DNA from 3 places in the Kushneria phosphatilytica genome. Region 2 is predicted to be linked to each of the others. Evidence: predicted binding sites of a transcription regulator. Region 2 holds the regulator's gene; each other region holds the start of a gene.

Region 1 (6,138 bases), 1.4 Mb from region 2:
TCTTCAGGAGCAGCTTGCTGCCTTCGTTGATCTCGAAGCCGACAAGGAGCAGGAAGTCGAAGAGGAAGAGGATCAGATTGATCCGATTCTGCTTCGACCTGTCGATGATCTCGAGCTGACCGTACGCAGCGCCAACTGCCTGAAAGCCGAAAACATCTACTATATCGGTGATCTGATTCAGCGCACCGAAGTAGAATTGCTGAAGACGCCCAACCTTGGCAAGAAGTCCCTGAATGAAATCAAGGACGTGCTCGAGGCTCGCGGTCTGTCGCTCGGCATGCGGCTGGAAAACTGGCCGCCGGCGAGTCTGAAGGACGACAAGGCTTCCGCCTGAACGGGTGACTCGAGTCCAGGATCTGTAAGGAATCACAACCATGCGTCATCGTAAAAGCGGTCGTCATCTGAGTCGTACCAGTTCGCATCGCCATGCCATGTTCCAGAACATGTGCGTGTCGCTGGTCGAGCATGAAATGATCAAGACCACTCTGCCCAAGGCCAAGGAGCTGCGGCGTTATATCGAACCTTTGATCACCCTGTCCAAGAATGACAGTGTGGCCAATCGTCGATTGGCTTTCAGCCGGACACGCAACAATGCGACCGTCGGTAAGCTCTTCAATGAGCTGGGACCTCGCTACAGCGAGCGCCCGGGTGGCTACGTTCGTGTCCTGAAGTGCGGTTTCCGCGCTGGCGACAACGCCCCCATGGCTTACGTCGAACTGGTCGATCGACCGGTACTGGAAGAAGCCAGCGGCGACGAGTAAGTCGTCAGGCAGCTTCCTGCCGTCGACTCTGACAGACGACAGGTAATGAAAGAGGCCGACCCTTTTGGGTCGGCCTCTTTTTTGCTGAACATTCAGTAACCGCGTTCGAACAGCGGAAGAAGGAAGCGCCCGGTATGCGAGTGCTCAAGCCTTGAGACCTGTTCAGGCGTTCCTTCGGCGATGATCTGACCGCCACCAGCACCGCCTTCGGGTCCCAGGTCAATCAGCCAGTCCGCAGTCTTGATGACATCCAGATTGTGTTCAATGACCACGATGGTATTGCCGTGATCACGCAATCGATGGAGGACCGATAGCAGCTGATTGATATCCTCGAAGTGAAGGCCGGTGGTCGGCTCGTCAAGGATATAGAGCGTGCGCCCGGTATCTCGTTTGGCCAGTTCCCTTGCCAGTTTGACGCGTTGTGCTTCACCGCCCGACAACGTGGTAGCACTCTGCCCAAGTCGAACATAAGACAGGCCCACATCCATCAGCGTCTGCAGTCGACGTGCAATGGCCGGCACGGGAGAGAAAAATTCGAGGGCTTCCTCGACAGTCATCTCCAGCACTTCGTGGATATTGTGCCCCTTGTAGTTCACTTCGAGGGTTTCACGGTTATAGCGCTTGCCACCACAGACATCGCAGGGCACGTAAATGTCCGGCAGAAAGTGCATTTCAACCTTGATCAGCCCTTCGCCCTGACAGGCCTCACAGCGCCCGCCCTTGACGTTGAATGAGAAACGTCCGGGCTTGTAACCTCGTGAGCGAGCTTCCTCGGTACCGGCAAACAACTCCCGGATCGGTGTGAAAATTCCGGTGTAGGTCGCCGGGTTGGAACGAGGTGTCCGGCCGATGGGGCTCTGATCGATGTCGATGATCTTGTCGAGGTGATCAAGCCCCTGAATCTCCTTGTAGGGCGCGGGCGTCAGGCTGGTAGCGTTGTTAAGCTCCCTGGCAGCGACCGGCATCAGGGTTGAATTGATCAGGGTCGATTTGCCGGACCCGGATACCCCGGTGACACAGACGAAAAGGCCCAGAGGCAGGGTCAGATCGACATTGGAAAGATTATGGCCACTGGCCCCGGTCAGGCGTATAACGCGATCTTCGTTAATGGGGGTGCGCGAAGCCGGAATATCGATGCGCCGGCTACCGGCCAGGTAGCGGCCGGTCAGGGATTCCTCGTTGCGCTCGATTTCGTCGGGCGTACCCTGCGCAACAATGTGGCCACCATGGACTCCGGCACCGGGCCCGATATCAAGCACATGGTCGGCCGAGCGAATGGCCTCCTCATCATGCTCGACCACGATCACCGTATTACCGAGATCGCGCAACCGGGTCAGTGTCTGCAACAGTCGGTCGTTATCACGTTGATGCAGGCCGATCGAGGGTTCATCGAGGATATACATGACCCCTACCAGGCCGGCGCCGATCTGGCTGGCCAGACGAATGCGCTGTGCCTCGCCACCCGACAGGGTATCGGCACTGCGTTCCAGGGTCAGATAGTCCAGGCCGACATTGACCAGAAATTCCAGGCGGCTACTGATCTCGTGAAGGATGCGATTGGCAATCTCACCCTTGCGGCCGGGGATGGCCAGCTGATTGAAGAACTCCCGGGCGTCGCCGATCGGCATGCGGACCACGTCCGGCAGCGAGGTGCCGGTGACGAAGACATGGCGTGACTCACGACGCAGGCGGCTGCCATGACAGGTGGGGCAGGCCTGTACCGAGAGCAATCGGGCCAGGTCATCGCGCACCGTATTTGAATCGGTCTCGCGGTAACGTCGCTCCATGTTGGGCAGTACCCCTTCAAAGGGGTGCTCGCGAGTCACCTTGCGTCCGCGGTCGTTGACGTAACTGAAGGCAACCGATTCGCGGCCACTGCCATGGAGCACTACATCCCTGGCACGTTGTGGTAGCTGTCGCCAGGGCGTTTCCAGTTCAAATTTGAAGTGGGCGGCTACGGCTTCGAGCTGGTTGAAGTAGTAGATACTGCGACGATCCCAGCCCTTGATAACGCCTTCGGCCAGAGAGAGCTCCTGCTGGCGAATCAGCTTGTCCGGATCGAAGTACTGCAGTACTCCAAGCCCATCGCAACTGGGGCAGGCCCCGGCCGGATTGTTGAACGAGAACATGCGTGGTTCGAGCTCGGAGATCGAATAGCCGCAGACCGGGCAGGAAAAACGGGAGGAAAACACCATGTCTTCCCTGTCACCATCCATGAAGTGCAGGATGGCGGCACCATCGGCAAGATTCAGGGCCGTCTCGAAGGATTCTGCCAGACGCTGCTGGAGATCATCCCGGATACGCAGGCGGTCGACGACCACGCTGATGTCGTGTTTGCGGTTCTTGTCCAGCGTCGGCAGCTCATCGAACTCAAAGGTAGTGCCATCGATGTGTACCCGCACGAAACCCTGTGCGCGCAGTTCGGTCAAGAGCTGCTGATGCTCACCCTTGCGGCCCTTGATCACTGGTGCCAGCAACATCACCCGAGTGCTGTCTTCCAGTGCCAGAGTCTGATCGACCATTTGTGAGACCGTCTGTGCCTCCAGATCGATATCGTGATCGGGGCAGCGCGGCGTGCCGGCGCGTGCAAACAGCAGGCGCAGATAATCATGGATTTCGGTAATGGTGCCGACGGTCGAACGCGGATTGTGCGAGGTCGATTTCTGCTCGATGGAGATGGCCGGTGATAGCCCTTCGATGTGATCCACATCGGGCTTTTCCATCATCGACAGGAACTGACGCGCGTAGGTGGACAGCGATTCGACATAACGTCGCTGCCCCTCTGCATAGAGCGTATCGAACGCCAGTGAGGACTTGCCGGAGCCCGACAGACCAGTGACCACGATCAACCTGTCACGAGGGAGTTCAACGTCGATGTTCTTCAGATTGTGGGTACGCGCCCCGCGCACCGAAATGCGATCCATACCTACCTCGCTACCAGGCTCAATGGAATACTATAGGCGGTGGCCCGAGCTCCCCGCAAAGACAACCGCCTTTCCCGGCAGGGTGCCGGGTCGGTAGAATAGTTCAGTGGCGCGACTCATGCCGGATGCGCTTGTCATATCGTCCCGGGCGCCCTGCTGTGACCTGATCGGCAGATGTCGACCAGGACAGTGAATATCCATACAGTATACAATACCTGACGCTGTCAAGGTGTGATGCCTGACAGTCAGGTCATTCAGGCGTCCTGCGCCGCACGACAGAGGAGAGAGACATGGCCCGAGGGGTGAACAAGGTCATTCTGATCGGCAACCTGGGACAGGATCCGGAAGTCCGCTATCTGCCTTCCGGAAATCCGGTGTGCAATCTGCGCCTGGCGACCACGGACAGCTGGACGGATCGCCAGAGTGGTCAGCGCCAGGAGCGCACCGAATGGCACAGCGTCGTGATGTTCAACAAGCTGGCTGAAATCGCGCAGCAGTATGTCAAAAAAGGCTCGCGCATCTATGTTGAAGGTCGCTTGCAGACACGCAAGTGGCAGGGGCAGGATGGCCAGGATCGCTATACCACCGAGATCGTGGCCAACGATATGCAGATGCTCGATACGCGAGGCGGCGAGGGCGGTAATTTCGCCGGGAGTCAGCAGAGCGGCAACAATTATGGTGGTGGCGGCCAGCAGGGTAATAATTACGGTGGTCAGCAGGGTGGTCACTATGGCAGCAGTCAATCGAATGGTGGCCAGCAGGGCAATCAGGGCAATTCCGGGCAGGGTCAGGGCGCACCCAATCCGGGAAGCTTCGATGATTTCGATGACGAGATCCCCTTCTAGTCGTCGCCTGCCGCTCCCCCCTGCTTCGGCTTTCTCGGTTCTGCTGATCAGTCGATGATGAGCGATTTGCAGTCCGGTCGATCTGGCATCCGGAGAGCGAAGCCATTTTCCATTATTGCTTGTCTCCGGTTGCCGGTATGGCGCTTTCCGACGGTGAGCCAATGCAGGTGGGGCAGGGCGCTGAAGGCCGGACAGAAAGGGGGGCGCTCAAGCGAGACAGTATGGCTGTTTATGGTCACGTTCGGGGCCCTCTGATGGATGCTCCACTCTCCGATTTTCTGTAAAGTGGGCGCCCGGTGCGATACAGGCGCCTTCCTGTCCTGCCGCTACGATGCTGCCCACCTCGACAGGCTCACTCCGATGCACTCAGATCGAATGACATGAAGCTATATCTACTCGATGCAGAGCACTGTCTGGGACATGCGCTAAGCCGGCTTTGCCAGTCACGTGGTGATGTTGAACTGATCACTTCAGAGGACACTTCGACGGATGCGGCAACGCTCGAACGCTTGCGTCCCGATGCGGTATTGCTTCCTCCGCTGGGGCGGCCTGCTGATATCGATCCCGGTCTGGTGTTCGAACATTCCGAGGCCGTGGAGCGCCTCCTTGAGCACTGTCTGAGTGTGGGTGTGCCGCTGGTCTGGTGTGTCAGTGATCAGATATTCGAGCAGGGCAGTGCGCAGCCGATTGAAGAGACCGCCATACCCGCGCCATATGATGAGGGGCTCAAGCGGATGGTATCAGTCGGCAATTTGATTCGGGCACGCTTGCCGGAGCACTTCATCCTGCGCATTGGACCGCTTTTCGGACTTTCCGGACGCGATGCCTGGCTTGAAGAAATGTTGGTGGCACTGGAGCAGGGCGAAACCCTGCGTGCCGCCGAAGACAGTCTGATCTGCCCCACTTCGGTAGAGGCACTGGCCATGGCGCTGATCGGTATGCTGCAACAGCAATACCACGGTGCCCACGCCTGGGGGGCCTATCATCTGGCCGGTGTCGAATCGGTTAGCCCCTTTACCTTTTTGTCCGTGGTGCGGCATCAGCTTGAAACTCGTTTGCGGGGATTGTCGGTGGATATTGAGCCAGGCCAGGTAGCTCCCCTGCATCATCACCATGATGAACCGCTAAAGCGTATTCTCAACTGTCGTCGGATGCTGGAGACCTTTGGCATCCACCAGAAGCCCTGGCGAGTGGAAATCGACAGAATGCTTGAGCGCTGGTGCGCCGAGCATCACGGGGGCGGAGAGACCCTGCCATGAAGTTGCTGCGTAGCCTGCTGTTCTACATGGGATACCTGTTGGCCATTGTGGTGGCAGCTTTCACACTGGTTCCTGTGGCAGCCTGCCTGCCTCTGAGACATCGTTTCAGGGTGCTTAATCAGTACAATCGTTTCATTATCTTCTGGTTCGGTCTCTGCTGTGGCGTTCGTTACCGCATCGAGGGGCTCGGCAATCTGCCTGATCGTCCCTGTGTGGTGCTCTCCAATCATCAGAGTGAATGGGAAACCCTCTATCTGCAGCTGCTCAAGCCGCCAATGTGTACGGTATTCAAGAAGGAGTTGCTTAATATTCCGATTTTTGGCTGGTCACTGAGACTGATCTGGCCGAT
Region 2 (6,138 bases):
CGTGAATACTGGGATGTGCACGCTGATCTGACAGCTTCGGATGGTAGCCCGGTGCGTTTCGAAGTGGCGCGTCATCAGGGCGAGAATTTCCAGCCTGCTTCCGAAGAGGAAACGCTGCAGAAGATTGCGCCGCTGCGTAGCGCGGATTATGTCATTACCGGACGTGAGGATCGGCCAACCACCAGCAAGCCGAATGCGCCCTTCATTACCTCGACTCTTCAGCAGGCGGCCAGCGGTCGGCTGGGCTTTTCGGTCAAGAAGACCATGACCCTGGCGCAGCGTCTCTATGAGGCGGGGTATATCACCTACATGCGTACCGACTCGACCAATCTGTCGGGTGATGCCATCAGCATGGCGCGCGCCTATATTGACGATCAGTATGGCAAGCGTTACCTGCCAGACTCTCCCAATCGATATAGCAGTCGCGAGGGCGCTCAGGAAGCTCACGAAGCCATTCGCCCCAGTGATGTAAATCGCACCGCAAGCGATCTCAGCGGTATGGAACGGGATGCCGAACGACTCTATGAGCTCATATGGCGACAGTTTGTGGCTTGTCAGATGACGCCGGCTCAGTACCTGTCGACCACGCTGACCATCGAAGCCGAAGGTTTCGAGTTGCGCGCGCGCGGTCGGGTCCTTCGTTTTGATGGCTATACCCGGGTGATGAAGCCGGCCGGGAAGCGGGAAGAGGATCAGTCGCTGCCTGATCTGCAAAAGGGCGCCGAGATGACTCTGGAGGCGCTTGATCCGCAGCAGCATTTCACCAAACCGCCGGCGCGTTATACCGAAGCGAGTCTGGTCAAGGAGCTGGAAAAGCGGGGAATCGGGCGTCCGTCGACCTATGCCTCCATTATTTCCACCATTCAGGAGCGCGGCTATGTGCAACTCGAAAGCCGTCGCTTCTATGCTGAAAAGCTGGGTGAGATCGTCACCGACAGGCTGGTCGAATCCTTCCATGACCTGCTCGATTATGGATTTACAGCGCGCATGGAAGATGAGCTGGATGACGTCGCTGAAGGCGAGCGCGACTGGCGTGCTCTGCTGGACACCTTCTATGACGATTTCCGCCGCAAACTCGAGCATGCCGAGGGTGAAAACGGCATGCGCCCCAATCAGCCGATAGAGACCGATATCGAGTGTCCTACCTGTGGAAGGCCGATGCAGATTCGGACAGCTTCAACAGGGGTATTTCTTGGCTGCTCGGGGTATACCCTGCCACCGAAGGAGCGCTGCAAGACCACCATCGATCTGTTGCCTGGGGATGAAGCCATCCCGGCAGATGCCGACGAGTCGGCAGAAACGGAAGCGCTGCGCGCCAAGCGTCGTAATCCGAATACCGGCACTGCGATGAACAGCTACCTGGTCGATGAGACCCGTAAGCTTCATCTGAGTAATGATGACGATGGCTACTATGAGATCGAATATGGTCAGTTCAGGATCAAGGGCTACGAAGGGCCGACCATCGAATGTGACAAGTGTGGTGCTGAAATGCAGTTGCGATCCGGGCGTTTTGGCAAGTATTTCGCCTGTACCAATGACGAATGCCGCAATACCCGTAAGCTGCTGAAGAATGGCGAGCCAGCGCCGCCCAAGATGGATCCGATTCCCATGCCGGAGCTGGCCTGCCGCAAGGTGGATGATCACTATGTGTTGCGTGATGGCGCCAGTGGCCTGTTTCTGGCGGCCAGCCAGTTCCCCAAAAACCGTGAAACCCGTCCACCCCTGGTAAAGGAACTCAAGGCACACGCCGAGGAGTTGCCTGAAAAGTATCTCTTTCTGTTGGATGCGCCGAGCGAAGATCCGGAGGGCAATCCGGCCCAGATCCGTTTTTCACGCAAGACGAAGAGTCAGTATGTGCTGACCGAGGTTGACGGCAAGGCAAGCGGCTGGCGGGCGATTTTTGATCAGGGTCAATGGCAGGTCGAGGATAATCGCAAGAGTCGCAAGGCATCGTAATCTTTCGGATGGTGAGCCATGAGCGCACGTGCACGCACCAATCAGTTGCTTTATCAGGCACGCTTGCTACTGGCGATGCCGGTGGGCGAAGACGAACATGCCGATGCGCGCCGTATGGCGCTGGAAGAGAGTGCGCTGGCACAGCTTGAGCTGGCGTTGGCCTCACTCATCGAAGAGATTGCCCATATCTGTAACTGGCCGGATATGGAATGGCGACAGGCATTGCTTGATCCACCGCGCAGTGTGGCGGAAATCGAGCGCCTGCGCGCCCTGCGCGAGGACGGCAGCAGTTGGCTGGCAAGGCTGTTGTGGCATATTGATCGATTGCATGGCGAAGAAGGCGCTGCAATGCGTCAGCGGCCCAGCATGACCATTACCACGACCGGCCGTGCCGGGCTGGCTGATGACCTCCATGATGCGCTTGCGGGATTTGCGACGCTACTGCCGGCGTTACGCGAGACCGGAGTAGAGTGGTGACGCCGAGTATTGGCCGTGTTAGGCTGATCTTGCATAGCGACCACGGCAGATGACTGCCGTGGTCGCTTTTCGTTGTCGGACAGACATACAGTACTGTCCGCTTATGGTCAGAGAGGTAATCAATGTCCGACGCCGCGATTCTGGAGATTGTTGAACTTGCCGATGGCGAGGTGGTGCTGCGGCCTTCACAGGGCAATGAGGAACCGCTGGTGGCCATCCGGTTTTCCAGTGAAGTGCTGGATATGCTGCGTTGCAGCCGTTTCGAAGTGGCGCGCGAAATGCTCGATCATGTCATTTCACGCACAACCCTGTGGGAGGGAGATGAGGCCGAAGAGGAGAGTGAGCGCCCGTCGGTTGTTCACTGACGAGTGACAAAGCCGATGCCCGACATCATGTCGGGCAGGTTATGGACGAGAGAGACAACAGACTCAGTCGAGCCCCTGACCGTTGCCCCCGCGGATGATCCCGACGCCGATACCTTCGATTTCCAGTGTCTGGCAGGTTGTATCGACTTCAATAGGCTGAAAATCGGGATTTTCGGCCAGCAGACGCACCTGATTGTTCTGGCGTTCAAAGCGTTTGACCGTGACTTCATCATCCAGTCGGGCCACCACGATCTGGCCGTTACGAATATCGGTGGTGCGATGCACCGCCAACAGGTCGCCTTCGAGTATGCCGGCATCTCGCATCGATAGACCTCGTACTCGCAAGAGGTAGTCCGCATTGGGAGTAAAGAAATCGGCGGGTAGTGGACAGTGACGATCGATGTGTTCGGCCGCCAGAATGGGACTGCCGGCGGCGACCTCGCCAATGACCGGAAGCCCATCGGGCACTTCCTCGTTGTGCGGCAGTCGAATACCTCGTGAGGTCCCGGGCACCATATCGATCACGCCCTTGCGGCGCAGGGCGCGCAAATGTTCCTCGGCGGCATTGGGGGAGCGGAATCCCAGTGCCGAGGCAATTTCGGCCCGAGTCGGCGGGTAGCCGAAATCCTGAATGGTCTGAAGGATGAAGTCGTAAACCAGCTGCTGGCGCTGGGTGAGCGGACGTGTCATGGGCGAGCTCACGATGTTAATGTATACAGCCTGTAATTGTATCCAGCTGTTGGATGGATGCCAACCGCCGGAACGCTCCAGGGTTCCGAGATTGCAACAAATGGACAAGCGACACTGCCATGACGGCCAATGACACCGTGACCCGCCTGCTTGATACAGCCGAGGCGCTGTTTGCCGAGCACGGCTTTACAGAGACCTCCTTACGGCGCATCACCAGCGATGCCGGTGTCAATCTCGCGGCGGTCAACTATCATTTCGGTTCCAAGCAGGCCCTGATTGAATCGGTCTTTTCCCGCTATCTGACGCCTTTTTGCGCTTATTTTCATGCTGAGCTTGATCAGCTCGAAATGCAGTGTGTCAACGATCGGCCACCAACACTCGAGCAACTGCTTGATGTCCTGTTTCGCAGCATGCTGGAAACACCTTCGGAAAGCGGCGACCTGCGGACTTTCATGAAATTGCTTGGAGTGGCTTATAGCCAGAGCCAGGCGCATCTGCGCAAGCACCTTCAGGATCGCTATGGCGATAGCATGAGGCGCTTTCTGGAGCTCTTGCGACAGGCAACACCGGAATTGCCCGCGGAAGAGCGATTCTGGCGACTGCATTTCCTGCTGGGTTCGGTCATCTTTACGCTCTCGGATCCGGTCACACTACGTGATCTGGCTGAAACCGGTTACCACCAGCAGGTACGAATACGCACTCTGACGCAGCGGCTTAAACCGGTCGCCATCAGTGCCATGAGAGCCCCATTACCTGAAATGAACACAACGACACGCGAGGAGCGTGATGCTGATAATGCACTATTCTTCCGCGCTTGAGTGTGTCGCCGGTGGGAGGCCGATGCTCACCCAACAGGACAGGAGTAGACCCTCATGGACGGTGTGAGCGGTGCGGTAATGTGTGATATTGCAGGCACTGAGCTCAATGATGAAGAGCGCGAGTGGCTGCAGGATCCGGCGCTTGGCGGCATTATTCTTTTTGCTCGGAATCTCGTCTCTCCGGCACAGATGCGAGCATTATGCAATGACATCCGGGCGATCAATGACCAGTTATTGATTGCCATTGATCAGGAGGGTGGACGCGTACAGCGCTTGCGTGAGGGGGTGACTCGTCTGCCTCCCATGGCCGCTCTGGGGCGTTTCTGGCAGCAGGATCCCGAGGCGGCTGTGGTGCTGGCGCACGATACAGGCTGGTTGCTGGCGACCGAGATGGCAGCGTGCGGTGTCGATTTCAGTTTCGCCCCGGTACTGGATCTGGATGATGCCCGTTGCCCGGCCATTGGCAACCGGGCATTCTCAAGCGACCCGGCTGCTGTGGTGACATTGGCTGGCGCCTTTATCGACGGTTTGTCAGAGGCCGGTATGGCGGCAGTAGGCAAGCATTTTCCCGGTCATGGGGGGGTCACTCTGGATTCTCATCTGACCCTGCCGGAAGATGATCGATCTCTGGCCGAGCTGCGTGCTCGCGATCTGGTTCCCTTCGAGCAACTGGCGGGTCGCCTTTCCGGTATCATGCCGGCTCATGTTCGTTTTACTGCCGTGGATACTCAGCCGGCCGGTTTTTCATCGCGCTGGCTCGATATGCTGCGCGCATTGCCGGACTTTGCCGGTGCCATCATCTCCGATGATCTATCGATGCAGGGAGCCCATGTGGCAGGAGATGCTGCGGCGCGTGCCCGTGCGGCGCTACAGGCAGGCTGTGATCTGATCCTGATGTGCAATGATGCCGAAGCTGCCGCTCAGGCCCGTCGAGTGATCGATGATTCCGGGACTTTACCCCTCCAGCAAAAGCACCTGAGGCGGCTTCAGCTGGCCGGAACGCGGCCGCCATTGAGCAAGCTGACAGACGATGCCCGTTTGAAAGATATCAGGGTGCGCTTGCAGCAACTGGAGTAGGGCGTGTGCAGAGAGGTTGCGTGCTTTTCCTGAATGCCCTGTTTTCAAATTAATCCAGATTGCTATGAATATCATCGATTCGGGTGCTGCCCTGGCTGGCTCACTTCAGCATCATCTTGCCCAGTGGCTGCACGTGCCGGGCTGGATCCTGTTACCGGGGTTGCTGCTGCTTGTCGCCGTGATCATCGATCTTGGCCTTTATTATCTGATGTCGCGTCTCGAGCATCGGTTGCGACGCTCGCCGCGCCGCTGGGACGACCCCATCATTCACGGTCTGCGTGTTCCTCTGCGTATCTGGATCTGGCTGACAGCGCTCATCGTCAGTATTGGTGTGGCGGGTAGTCATTTCGGTATTGATACGATGGCTCGCTATCTATCGCTGATCGGTGCACTGATCACCCTGCTACTGCTGGCATGGGGCGGCATTCGGCTGCTGCGACGGCTTGAGCAGCGACTGGTTTTTCCGCCGGCCAATTGTCACGCCAAAGCAGTGGATGCCACCTCGGCCTCGGCGGTGACCAAGATCGGTGGCGCGGCACTGATCGTTACCGTGACGCTGATCGGCCTGCAGCTGCTTGGCGTATCCATGTCGAGCATTCTGGCAATGGGTGGTTTCGGCGGCCTGGTGATCGGTTTTGCTGCTCGGGATGTGATGGCCAATTTCTTTGGCGGCATGGTGGTGCATCTCGACAAGCCCTTTGTAGTGGGGGACTGGATCCGTTCGCCCGAGCGTCAGATCGAAGGCATTGTCGAGG
Region 3 (6,138 bases), 380 kb from region 2:
GAACATTACCGATAACCTGGATCGCTACGAATATCGGGATAATGGCAAGTTGCACCGTGTCCGTTCTCGACGAGAAGACTATCTCGATGAAAGTCGAGCAGGACTTTACAACCTCCAATATACGCGTGTGGGTCAGCTTGATCGCGACTGGTCGGTAATGGCTTATGGTGGCCTGCTGGAAATGATGTATGCCGGTGCTGGCGGTGAATTGCTTTATCGTCCACTCGAAAGCAATGTTGCACTGGGCATGGATATCAACTGGGTCAAGCAGCGTGATTTTGATCAGGGCTTTGGGACCCGGGATTATGATACCTGGACAGGGCAGGCCACAGCCTACATCGATACCGGCTATCATGATGTATTGGCCAAGGTCAGTGCAGGAAGATATCTCGCCAGGGACTGGGGAGGTACGCTGGATTTATCCCGTGAGTTTGTCGATGGAGCCAGGATTGGCGCATGGGCTACATTTACCGACGCCAACGATGATTTCGACAAGGGCGATTTCAATCGCGGCGTTTATATCAGCGTACCGCTTGATGCCTTCTTTGCAGGCGCAGGTGATCAGCAGGGGCAAATTGCCTGGCAACCGCTGATGCGCGATAGTGGCGCAACTCTTGACCGCCGTTACCAGCTCTATGAGATGACGCGGCATCGCGATATGGACCATTACTGGCAGGATAACGACGCATCCTATGAATAACTGATGTATCAGCAATGAAATAACCGCCTTCCCGGGAAGGCGGTTATTTTTTCGATCACTCATGCCATATATGCAATGGCATAACGAATCAGCTCTCGGTGCGCTCGACCCAGTTTTCCACGGTGTCGTTACCGTACTCTTCCTTCCACGCCTTGAGCGTCTTGTGATTACCGCCACGTGTTTCCACAACCTCGCCGGTATGCGGATTACGATATACCTTGAGCTTGCGTTTACGACGTGAACCTGAAGTGCCATTGGAAGCCCTGGAGGTATCACGCTGGCCAGATTGGCGACGCTCCGGATCCAGAATTGCAATGATATCGCTGGCGTTCTTGTCGTACTCCGACATCAGTGCCTCAAGCTTTTCCTTGAACTCCAGCTCACTCTTCAGGCGCTGATCCTGCTCAAGCTGTTGCAACTCATCACGCAGCTGCCTGAGCTGCTGCTCTTTCTGCATATATTCATTGAGTAACGACATTAATAACCTCATTCAAAAGAGCACTGACAAGGACGTATGACCGATAACCTCGGCCAGAGGAATCTGCACAAGCCAGCGTTTCTGCCATATCGCAACAAGTGCGGATGTCTTTCACATCCTGACAATTTACAGGTGTAGAGTTATTATATTGTCACTCATGGAGTTTTTCAAAATGCATCTTCGCTTTTTTTGACTCTTTACCTGAATATGCACAAATAATGTTTGTATCAGCACATTCAGTCGAACACCATCAAAGTTTTCTCCCGACTCAAAGGACAAGGCACATTGCCGAACAATCAATTATTTCGAAGTTACCAAACAGTCTTCTCTCATATAAGCTATTGACTGACAACAATAGGCAACTGCATATCTTCGGCAGCGGATTGAGTTAGAAGTTCGTAATCCACCAGTTTCGCCAGAAAACGATTAAAGCGACGTCGTATCCTCTGACGAGCAAACCAGGGCCAGTAAGTCGCCAGCGGTAAGAGAGAAGGATTGGCGACACCATCAATTAACCAGAGCCTGAGGCCTTCCTCGCCCAGCTGACAGACTATATTACGATCATTGAGATCTGACGGGACGATCCAGTAGTTTTCCAGATACTGTCCCAGAGAGAGCAACTGCTGGCGAAAGCGTTCGCACATCAGTAATGATGGATCAGTCTGGCGATAATAACGAATAGTTCTCGATACACGCCCATCATGATCAGTAATCAGCGTATAAACCAGTCCCTCGCCATAATCCGTCATTAGAGTGCCGTAATAACGAGGAACATGATGCCAATTGTCGAGCCGCCATGTCAGCCGGGCAAAATAGGCCTTTTCACGCTCATTCTGTTCACTGCCACGCGAGGGATAGCGAGGCACCTTGACACAACGTTCAGGCTCCCCGGGGTGGCGATAGACTCGTCGGTCGTTGCCTTCGCCGATCAATACTCCAGCCGAACCGAGCCTTATCATGTCACGCATCTCCGGACATTGACCACTCCCGAAACCAGGCTGTTTCGTATCGCCTCGTGCCTCACTGAGTCTTCACCTTGAATCCAAAAACAGACTATCCTGTAAAATACTGGATATAAATACATGAACCTGCTCTAAAGCCATGCGAAAGATACTTCACGCAGACTGTGACTGCTTTTACGCAGCCGTTGAGATGCGAGACGACCCGTCGCTAAGCGATATCCCTCTGGCCATAGGAGGCCGCGCTGCACAACGTGGCGTAGTGGCAACATGCAACTATCCTGCACGCAGATTCGGCATCCATTCAGCCATGTCGATGGCTCAGGCTGTAAGGCTCTGTCCTCATCTTCATATTCTGCCACCGGACTTCGATCGCTATCGAAGGGTTTCCGCTCAGATACAAACCATATTTCATGAACTGACGCCACTGGTAGAACCCCTCTCACTGGATGAAGCCTATCTGGATGTCAGTGATATCGAAAGGTTTCACGGCAGCGCTACCTGGATGGCACGCTGGCTTAAACGTCGTATTTACGAGCAGGTCGGCATTATCATTTCCATAGGCGTAGCACCCAACAAGTTTCTGGCCAAGATCGCCAGCGACTGGGATAAACCGGATGGTCTTTTCGTCATCTCCCCCGATCAGACCGATCACTTCATTGCCAACCTGCCTATCGATAAGCTGCATGGTGTAGGCCCGGCCACAACCGAAAAGCTTCATAACATGGAGATCCGCACCTGCAGCGATCTTCAGCGGCAACCTCTCGCCCATCTACTGGAGCACTTTGGAAAGTTCGGTGCACGGCTTCACGAACTATCCAGAGGCATTGATGAACGACCGGTCAAACTGGAACGTGAACGCAAATCGATCAGCGTTGAAACAACCTTTGATCGGGATCTCAAATCATTGGAAGAGTGTCGAACAGCTCTGGCACCTCTGTTGGTAAAGCTCGACGAGCGTATCGAAAGAAACGGTCGCCCTGCCCTTCAGAAGCTGTTTGTCAAAATACGCTTCGATGACTTTTCCCTGACAACCTTCGAAATTGCCGGCACAAGTGCAGAGGCTGCGTATTTTCTACCCCTGCTGGAACAGGCCTGGCAGCGTAGTGCCAGGCCTGTTCGTCTACTGGGCGCAGGTGTGCGACTCACTCCGCCCGAGGCCGGACGCCAGATATCACTGTTTGACTGACATGGCATTGATTATCCACTTGCTCAGGCAAATACCACAGTCTTGTTACCCTGAATCAGAATACGATCCTGAAGATGCCATCGCACGCCCCGTGCCAGTACGCTCTTTTCGACATCACGCCCCAACCTGACCAGATCATCTGCCGTATGGCAGTGCGTGACCCGCTGAATATCCTGCTCGATAATGGGACCGGCATCGAGCTCATCGGTCACATAATGACAGGTAGCACCAATCAGTTTGACACCACGCTCAAAAGCCTGATGATAAGGCCGCGCGCCAGCGAATGATGGCAGAAAGCTGTGATGTATGTTGATCACCTGCCCCTGATAACGAGCACAAAACCACGGCGGCAGAATCTGCATGTATCGGGCAAGTATGATGGTATCGACATTATGGGACTCGATCAGCTGATCGATGTGCATGAATGCCGCTTCCCGGCCTTCAGACGTAACCGGTACACAGTGATACTCCAGACCGTGCCATTCAACCAGCGAACGCAAATCCTCGTGATTGGCGATGACACACGCAATCTCACAGTTGAGCTCATCGGTTGACCAGCGATAGAGCAGATCCACCAGACAATGCGACTGTCGTGAAACCATGATGGCCACTCGTCGCTTCTGCGCCGTTTCCTGCCAGCGCCATTCCATGTCGAATGATTCGGCAATGGGCTGAAAGGCTTCATTCAGTTGAGCCTGTGATCGTGGTTGTTCGAAGCGCACTTCATAGCGCATGAAAAAACGCTGTGAGGTCAGATCCGAATGCTGGCTGGCCTCGATAATCGAGCCGGAATGCGCCGCAATAAAGGTCGAGACGCGCGCCACAATACCGACCTGATCGGGACAGGCAACGACGAGTCTGTAATCGTATGACATGATAACGTAAGTACTGCCTGACAAAAGGAAAGGATAAGTTTAACGAATTCAGATACTTTTGCGCACCTTTCGTTGTTCCCCTTTCCTGCGGTGCGTATAGTAAAGCCTCCAGGGTTGAAAGGTTGTCCATGACTCAACCACGCGTACATATCCGACCGCGCCGTCGTCCCGAACTGGATATTATCCCTCTTGGCGGGTGCGGCAGCATTGGCATGAACCTGACATTATATGGTTTCGAAGGTCGCTGGATAGCCGTCGATTGCGGGATGGCCCTGCGTCAGGACCTGCCTGAAACACCTCTGCAGATCCCTGATATCGGGCCTTCTCTTGAAGAAGGCATCAGACCCGAGGCCGTTCTGGTGACCCATGGGCATGAAGACCATCTTGGGGCGCTGAGCTGGTTATGGCCACACTGGGGATGTCCAATCTTCGCCTCTCCTCTGGCCGCCGAGATCCTGCGGTGTAAATTTGCCGACAAGGGGCTGAGTACCGCCTCCATACAGACTTTCCAGCCCGGCGACTCACTGGAGCTTGCTGGATTCGGTGTGACCACTATCCCGGTCACTCACTCGATTCCTGAAAGTTGCGCGATACTGATTCAGACACGCTCGCATCGTGTATTGCATACAGGCGACTGGAAACTGGACAAAACGCCAGTGCTTGGCCCACCTATTGACGAATCTGCCTTGCAAGCACTCTCGCCGATCGATCTTGTCATTGGAGACTCCACCAACGCTAACGTCGAGGGTGTATCAGGTAGCGAAGCCGATGTATCGCAGAATCTGGCGAAAACGATTGCCGAATGCCAAAAGCGCGTTGTCGTCAGTTGCTTTGCCAGTAACCTTGCCCGTATTGCCAGTATTGGCCGTGCTGCCAACGCCAATAATCGGCGCATAGCCCTGATGGGACGCGCCATGGAGCGCATGGTCAGGATCGCTCGAAATCTGGGATATTTTGACAATTTCCCTGAAATTGTACCGCTCGGGGATATGGGATATTTACCCCCCGAAGAAGTACTGCTTATTGCCACTGGCAGCCAGGGAGAGCCTCGCGCGGCGTTATCGAAACTGGCGATGGGTCGACACCCGGAAGTTGAGCTGACAGCAGGCGATAGCGTCATTTTTTCTTCCAGGACCATCCCCGGTAACGAACCGGCCGTCGGCCGGCTGCAGAATGCTCTACGACAACTGGGCATAGAGGTATTCGAAGAACACCACCACTCCGAACTTCATGTATCCGGTCATCCGGCACAGGAAGAATTGAAACAATTCTACAAGTGGGTGCAGCCCGGCACATTGCTGCCCGTACATGGTGAGCTTCTGCATCAACAGGCACATGTCGAATTGGCAGGAAAGCTGGGGATCACCGCCCCTGTCATTCCTGTCAACGGCAACTGGCTTAAATGGGACCACCAACGGCTATGGATTCACAGCCGCCTTACACTTGAAACAAGGCTGGTGCAGAATCATCCGAAACAACCTGCTTCAACTACCAGTGTATCGCTGATTATCATCCTGCCCGTTGCTCAATCGGCTGACTATATTGAGCGGCAGGGCAGGCTCATTCTGGATGGAGAAAACGATCACCTGGTGGATGAAACATCACTTTGTGAGTGGTTTGACGAACAGCTGGCCCAATGGCGAGTAAAAGATCACAATCGTTTATATCCACTCCTTGCACCACGCCTGCAGGAATGGGTCACCCGACATTCAGGTCAATTCATCAGAATCGAACTGAATGTCGTGAATACGAGCTGATAAAGAAGCAACCACGGTTCGGATTTATTTGTTGTCCCTGCTCCTGTGGCTCTCGCCACCATCATGCTCCTTGGGGGGTCGTCCACGACGGCGGCGAGGTTGCTCGCTGACAAGGTCGTCAACAGATAGCCCTGCATCATTCATGGCAGCCCTGATCTCCGCCAGCTTTTGCTCTTTTTC

Evidence for each region. Region 2 encodes LexA, which represses DNA repair genes until DNA is damaged. Its sites were predicted from a motif close to TACTGTNTANNTANACAGTA; they were not measured.
Region 1: a site for LexA is predicted at 3,873-3,892, ahead of uvrA (excinuclease ABC subunit UvrA). Genes of this name have one in related genera too.
Region 3: a site for LexA is predicted at 2,245-2,264, ahead of dinB (DNA polymerase IV). Genes of this name have one in related genera too.

Annotation. Positions count from the first base shown of each region.
Region 1 is NZ_CP043420.1:3,013,997-3,020,134, reverse strand. Features, by position in the region: gene FY550_RS13880 (DNA-directed RNA polymerase subunit alpha) at 1-334, shown strand, start outside; gene rplQ (50S ribosomal protein L17) at 375-761, shown strand; gene uvrA (excinuclease ABC subunit UvrA) at 854-3,685, opposite strand; gene ssb (single-stranded DNA-binding protein) at 3,976-4,530, shown strand; gene FY550_RS13860 (sugar nucleotide-binding protein) at 4,911-5,789, shown strand; gene FY550_RS13855 (lysophospholipid acyltransferase family protein) at 5,786-6,138, shown strand, end outside.
Region 2 is NZ_CP043420.1:1,574,026-1,580,163, forward strand. Features, by position in the region: gene topA (type I DNA topoisomerase) at 1-1,956, shown strand, start outside; gene FY550_RS07185 (DUF6586 family protein) at 1,975-2,433, shown strand; gene FY550_RS07190 (hypothetical protein) at 2,556-2,798, shown strand; gene lexA (transcriptional repressor LexA) at 2,862-3,488, opposite strand; gene FY550_RS07200 (TetR/AcrR family transcriptional regulator) at 3,608-4,306, shown strand; gene nagZ (beta-N-acetylhexosaminidase) at 4,361-5,383, shown strand; gene FY550_RS07210 (mechanosensitive ion channel family protein) at 5,448-6,138, shown strand, end outside.
Region 3 is NZ_CP043420.1:1,949,268-1,955,405, forward strand. Features, by position in the region: gene FY550_RS08940 (YjbH domain-containing protein) at 1-700, shown strand, start outside; gene FY550_RS08945 (histone-like nucleoid-structuring protein, MvaT/MvaU family) at 789-1,178, opposite strand; gene FY550_RS08950 (YrbL family protein) at 1,517-2,137, opposite strand; gene dinB (DNA polymerase IV) at 2,280-3,326, shown strand; gene purU (formyltetrahydrofolate deformylase) at 3,350-4,201, opposite strand; gene FY550_RS08965 (ribonuclease J) at 4,414-5,958, shown strand; gene FY550_RS08970 (H-NS family histone-like protein) at 5,983-6,138, opposite strand, start outside.